One region of the Brevibacterium sp. SMBL_HHYL_HB1 genome, then DNA from elsewhere that is predicted to be linked to it. Evidence: predicted binding sites of a transcription regulator. Region 1 holds the regulator's gene; the other holds the start of a gene.
What was found. Region 1 encodes LexA, which represses DNA repair genes until DNA is damaged. Its sites were predicted from a motif close to TCGAACANNTGTTCGA; they were not measured.
Positions count from the first base shown of each region.

Region 1 (3,416 bases):
CCGCGACGACCTCATGCCCGGCGTCAGCGACCGCGCCTGGTCGCAGGTTTCGGTCAACGCCTTCGACTGCCTCGGGGCGAACTGCCCGCTGGTGACCGAATGCTTCGCCGAGATCGCCCGGAACAAGGCCGCCGAGGCCGATATCGTCGTGACCAACCACGCACTGCTGGCCATCGACGCCTTCGGCGAATCGTCCGTGCTGCCCGACCACGACGTCATCATCATCGACGAGGCGCACGAGCTCAAGGACCGGGTGACCAACGCCCTGTCCGGGCAGATCAACACGAGCATGCTGCAGGCGGCCACGAGCTCCGTGCGCCGGCACACCCCGGTCCAGGACGGTGTCGTGTCCCTGCTCGACTCGGCCGCGGCGGCCCTCGAACGCGCTCAGTCGAGCGTGCCCGAAGGGCTCATCCTCAACATGAGTGAGGCGCTCGGGCTCGCGCTGGCACAGATCCGGGACTCCGCACGCCAGATCATCAACGACATCGGCGGCAAGTCCGAGGACGCCGATGCCGGTCGGCAGATGGCCAAGGCCCGGTGCCAGGAGATCTTCGAACTGGCCGAACGCTTCTGCGATCCGGGCAAGAACGACGTCATCTGGCTGACACGCTCGACCTTCCGGGAGAAGGAGACGACGAACCTCGTCATCGCCCCGCTGAGCGTGGCCGGGACCATGCGATCGGGCATCTTCGACGAATCCACCGTGGTGGCCACCTCGGCGACCCTGTCCCTGGGTGGGAATTTCGACGCCGTCGCCGCCTCATTGGGTCTGTTCGGACCCGACGCCCCGAAATGGGACAGCCTCGATGTCGGGTCCCCGTTCGACTACGGCAGACAGGGCATCCTCTATGTCGCCTCCCACCTGCCCCGGCCCGGCCGCAGCGGGATGAGCCCCGAGGCGCTGACCGAGCTCGAGGAGCTCGTGCGGGCCTCGGACGGCGGGGCGCTGGGACTGTTCTCCTCCCGGGCGGCCGCCACCGCCGCGGCCGAGCACCTGCGGGAGACGTTCGACTTCCCGATCCTGCTCCAAGGCGATGACGGGCTGTCGTCACTGGTCTCCCAGTTCACCGCGGACGATCGGGCCTGCCTGTTCGGCAGCATGTCGCTGTGGCAGGGGGTCGACGTGCCGGGGCGGACGAACCGGCTGGTCATCATCGACCGTCTGCCCTTCCCCCGCCCCGATGACCCGCTCATGCAGGCGCGGGCACGGGATGCCGATCAGCGCGGAGTCAACGGGTTCATGGCCGTGTCGGCCACACATGCGGCCCTGCGCCTGGCCCAGGGCGCCGGACGCCTCATCCGCTCGACGGGCGACAGGGGAGTCGTGGCGGTGCTCGACTCGCGGCTGCGGTCGGCCAGATACGCCGGCTTCCTCGTCAATTCGATGCCGCGGATGTGGCCGACGACGAATTCGGAACTCGTCCGCACGAGCCTGGGCAGGCTGGCCGCCGCCGACGAGGAATGAGGCGTGGAGCGGTAGCGGCGGCCGCTTGGCGCCCGGGGCGCGGCAGGAATGAGCGAACGCCCGTGGCCGAAGCGATCACGGGCGTTCGCGTTGGGGCAGGATCCGGGCGCTCTGCCGGGCCGGTCAGAGCCGGGGCCGGTCCCTCAGACCCGGCGACACCGGTGCCGGTCAGAGCCGGCGGATGACGGCGACGACGAGGCCCATGATCTGGGCGTAGGTGCCGTCGATGGGCTCGTAGTTCTCATTCTGCGGCAGCAGCCACTGATGACCGGCCTTGCGCTTGAGGGTCTTGACCGTGGCCTCACCGTCGAGCAGGGCCGCGACGATCTGTCCGTTGTCTGCGGTGTGCTGCTTGCGCACGACGACCCAGTCGTCATGGCAGATGGCGGCGTCGATCATCGAATCGCCGATGACCTTGAGCAGGAACATCTCACCCGAGCCGACGACCTGAGTCGGCAGGGAGAAGACATCGTCGACCTCCTGCTCGGCCAGGATCGGACCGCCGGCGGCGATGCGACCGACGACGGGAACCTGGACAGTGTTGTTCGACAGCTCCTCGAACTTCGCCCGCTCGGCCTCCTCCTCTTCGAAGGGATTGACCACTTCGATGGCCCGCGGGCGCTTCGGATCGCGGCGGACATAGCCGAGACGTTCGAGCTGCGAGAGCTGATGGGCCACGCTCGACAGAGAGGCGAGTCCGGCGGCCTTGCCGATCTCGCGCATGCTCGGCGGGTAGCCGTTGGCTACGACGGCGCGTTCGATGGTCTCGAGGACCAGACGCTGACGGGGAGTGAGGCGGAAATCGCCCTCACCGGTCGAACCCTCGGGAATCTCAACCTCATCGTCATCACTGCGGGCGGCAGCGATCTCACTGGCAACATCCTCGTTGCGAGGCCGGCCTCTGCCTCGTTTGTTCTGAACCATTGCTCGTTCCCCTTCGTTCTATTCCCTGCCGCTGAACGCCGCGATCTCCGCTGCGGAGATTCTCATGTCAGTGCCGACTGAGATGGTTCTGACAGATCGATCAACAACGCTGGTTCCTCCTCATTGTCGCATAGATGTTCGAGTTGGACTGGACATTTGTTCGATTGGCATGTTGAATAGAACAGACGTTCTACCGATTGCTGGTGGAATCGTACGAATGAAAGAGGTAATGCGATGTCTGCACAGAACACCGGGCTGCGCCTGACCACCCGTGGACGCCAGGCGGTGCGCCTTCTCAGAACCCTGCTCATTGCCGCCGTCGTCATCGGCGGAGCGCTCCTGCTCGCCACCCAGTCGTTCTCGGCCGCCGCTGTCGCCGAACCCGAGGCGGAGACCATCGGCATCGACGCCGAGGAGGTCGTCGTCGACGAGGGCCAGTCGCTGTGGACCGTGGCCTCGAACCTCGACCTCGACCGCGACACCCGCGATGTCGTGGCCGATATCGCCGAGCTCAACCACCTGTCCACCCCGACCGTCCATCCCGGCCAGACCCTCGACGTTCCCGTCCGCTGACGCTCGGCCGGCGCGCGTCGCGGCCGACGGCTGCGGAGACGAGGCGCCGGCCCATCTCGCGGTCCGACCCGCCGCCGGGGCAGCGGGGTCCTCTCGGTAGAATGATCGCGTGGGAAACATCGAATCTCTGCCAGTGCGCCCCGACCTCGTGGGTCTCAAACCCTACGGGGCTCCGCACCTGGACGTACCCGTCCAGCTCAACGTCAACGAGAACGCCTATCCGCTGCCCGAGGTCGTCATCGACAGCATGCGCGCTGCCGTCGACGACCACTTCGCCGGACTCAACCGCTATCCCGACCGTGAGTTCACGTCACTGCGTGAACACCTCGTGACCTATCTCAACACCATCAACGAACGTGCCGGTGACAGCGTCGCGCTGGAGCCCGAGATGATCTGGGCCGCCAACGGCTCGAACGAGGTCCTCAGCCATATCGTCCAAGCCTTCGGCGGA
Region 1 covers NZ_CP062936.1:959,695-963,110, forward strand. The annotation lists gene IG171_RS04560 (ATP-dependent DNA helicase) at 1-1,468, shown strand, start outside; gene lexA (transcriptional repressor LexA) at 1,637-2,392, opposite strand; gene IG171_RS04570 (LysM peptidoglycan-binding domain-containing protein) at 2,627-2,965, shown strand; gene IG171_RS04575 (histidinol-phosphate transaminase) at 3,075-3,416, shown strand, end outside.

Region 2 (3,416 bases), 2.0 Mb from region 1:
TCGTCGCCGAGGCGATGGCCTGCTTCGTCTCGGACAGGTCGGAGCGGCCGGATTCGATGACGCCCTTGGAATCGAGGACGACGACATCGGTGACACCGGCGTCGGCGAGGATCTTCGCCACGGCCACGCCTGCCGCCCCTGCCCCGGAGACGACGACCCGGATCGCGTCGAAGGGCTTGTCGACCACGCGCAGCGCGTTCGTCAGCGCCGCGAGGACGACGACGGCGGTGCCGTGCTGGTCATCGTGCATGACCGGGATGTCGAGGGCTTCCTTGACGCGGTCCTCGATCTCGAAGCAGCGCGGCGCCGAGATGTCTTCGAGGTTGACCGCGCCGAAGGTCGGGGCCATGCGGACGATGGTCTCGACGATCTCATCGGTGTCGTTGGTGTCGAGCACGATCGGGATGGCATTGATGCCGGAGAAGCTCTTGAACAGGGCGCACTTGCCCTCCATCACCGGCAGCGAGGCGGCCGGGCCGATATCGCCGAGGCCGAGCACGGCCGAACCGTCGGAGACGACCGCGACGAGGCGGCCGGTCCAGGTGTGCGTGCGCGCCATCTGCGGTTCGTCCTTGATCGCAGTGCAGACCTTGGCCACGCCCGGTGTGTAGGCGATCGAGAGATCCCGCTGAGTCTCCAGCGGACTCGTGAGCTCGGCGGACAGCTTGCCACCTTCGTGCGCGGCGAAGATCTCTTCATCGGTGATCGGAGCCTGCGAGTTCTGGTCGGATGAGGTGGTGTTCTGGGCGGTGGTCGTCATGGTGGATCCTCGTGGTCGTGCGACGGCAGGGTCGAGCCGATGCCGTCGGCTGTGATCGTCGAACCGCCGGGGCCCGAAAGGTGTCTCGACCCGCTTGGGCCTCTCGACCCGCAGTGGGCGTCGACCCGCTGGGGGCGTTCCAGCCGGCAGGGGCGTCTCAGCCTGCATGGGCGTGAGACCGGCGGTCGTAACGAAGAACTCGTCACCAGTGAAGGTTGAGCGGTGACGTCCGCGCGACCCGTGATGCTGACCCTAGGTGAAGGGCGACACGGTTGCGCGCTGTGCGGATACGGCTCGCATGAGGCGAGTACCGACCTCGTGGGTCGCATCCGGCAACCCGAACAGCATAACCGATGCCTGCATCCATTTCACGCAAAAATTCGTCAAAATCCGCGACGGCGAACCGCCTGGATGGCATATTCTCCAGACCTTTGGACGGTCTCGGCGGTGACGTCGAGCCTGCACGAGGGCGCGAGGAAGGCTGGTCACGCCCGTGGGGATCGTCCGGAATCGGTTGGCCTCGTCCCCTGGGTACGGGGTCGGATGACTGCAGCCCGATATTCGCCGAGGCGGCTCCGTGGTCTTCATGTCAGTGCCGTGTGCAACGATGGACAGACAACGAAATCACATAGCGGACGAACTCGAGAACTATTCGAAGATATTCTCTTTTTACTATAGTAATTCGAACTTTGATGATCTAACATAGAGTTAGAAGCTTTTCAAATCAGCTCCACCCCCGACAACGAAGTCCGAGGCAGGTGAAAACGCCATGAAGAGCACCACTGACCAACCAGGCCCGTCGCACGAGGCCGAGCCGACCCAGCCGTCACCCCGTTATGCCATCCGCTTCGAATCGAGCATGACCCGGTTCGCGGAGCTCACCGCCGCCTCGGACCGCGCACACTTCGCGGTCCTCGAATCAGCCGCCGGAGTGGTGCTCGAGCAGATTCTGCTCAACCTCGACTTCGCCGTGCCGGACGGTTCCGGCCCCTTCCGCTGCGAGACGATCGCGGGAACACTGGCCCGCCACAACGCAGGTGCCGAAGGCGAGGACGCTCCCCGCGTCCGAACCGCCGACGCACCTTCGACGGCGGTCGTCGTCTACGACGGCGCATTCGCCCGCGCACAGAAGGCCGCGGCCGAAGAAGCCGCCCGACAGGCGCTTCCGGAGTTTCCCGAGTTCGATTCCCGCACGTGCTTCGCGACGTGGGTCTACGAGAACGTGGCGTCCGAGGACCTGCTCGAGATCTCGACGGCGCTCGGCACCAACACGCCCCGCACCTACCGCCAGCTGTCGGAGGCGATGACGATCCTCTATGGTCTCCCCCGCTTCGCCGACAGGGTCCGCTCGGGCGAATTCACCCACGCCCACATCACTGTCGTGTCCCAGCTGTGCCGCAACCTCGCCTTCGCCCACCTGCCGGAAGTCGATTCCTTCCTGGCCACCAAGCGGGCCGACACCACGTGCGAGACGCTGCGTCGGGCGCTGAGCAAGAAGATCAGCCTCCTCGTGCCGCCGATCGACTTGACCGAGATGGCCACGACGCGCCGCCGCGTCGATGTCGAAGGAAGCAAGGACGGCTCGGCCAGCCTCATCGTGAGCGGACCCTCGGCCGAGATCTACTCCTGCTACAACCGCATCCGGGCCATGGCGCGTGCCGTCCACGGAAAGAACAAGACGACGTTCAATCTGCCTGCGGGGATGGAACTCAACGACGACCGGACCATCGACCAGCTCCAGTACGACCTGCTGATCAGGCCGGTCCCCGAACTCAGCGTCAAGGTCGTCTCCGTCGACCCGGTCACCGGTATACAGACCACGAGCGAGGCTCCGCTGCTCGATGACGACGGCGAGATCGCGCCCGGGGTGGACTCAGACGCCGGGCTCGCGGACTTCGCCGAAACGGTGGCACGGACAGCACCCACGCACTCCGGCTCGGCCGGGCCTTCGTCCGCGAGCTCGGGCACGACAGCGCAGACGCATGCGAACGCCGAGCAGTCCGACGACCGCTCAATCGGCTCGGCTTTCCGCCCCGACTCCGGGGACGGCTTCGGCCCCGTCGAGTATTGGGTGAAGCTGCGCATGCCCACCAGCCAGTGGTGGCTGTCGCAGCAGGCCGCCACCGTCGCAACCGTCCCCTTCCTCACCCTGACCGGTGATTCGGACCTGCCCGGCACTCTGGACGACGGCTCACCGATTCCCGCCGAGGTGGCTCGCACGATCGCCGGTCGGTCGAAGACCATCCAGCGGATCCTCACCGATCCGGCCACCGGCACCCCGCTCGACGCGAAGGCCACGAGCTATCCGGTGCCGAAGGACCTGCGGAAGACCTTGATCGAGCAGTGGAACTGCTGCGCAGCGCCCGGCTGCACGCGGACAGCGGAGAAGTCTGAGATGGACCACGTCATCCCGTTCTTCCACCTCGATCCCCTCAAGGGTGGACTGACACGATTCGGCAACATCCAGCCTGTATGCGCCAAGCACCACGCGCTCAAGACCGCCGGTCTCCTGAGGGTCACTATGCCCAATTCCTGGGAGCTCGACTACGAGTTCAGGCACGGGCTCTCCACCAAGGTCACGCCTCCCGACCAGCCGGTCAACATTGCCCAGGCTCTCGAGTTCGCGGCCTTGGCCGACATGCGCCCGGAACGTTGG
Region 2 covers NZ_CP062936.1:2,999,692-3,003,107, forward strand. The annotation lists gene IG171_RS13870 (NADP-dependent malic enzyme) at 1-760, opposite strand, end outside; gene IG171_RS13875 (HNH endonuclease signature motif containing protein) at 1,530-3,416, shown strand, end outside.
Region 2: the regulator LexA is predicted to act here: its motif matches at 1,413-1,428, upstream of IG171_RS13875 (HNH endonuclease signature motif containing protein).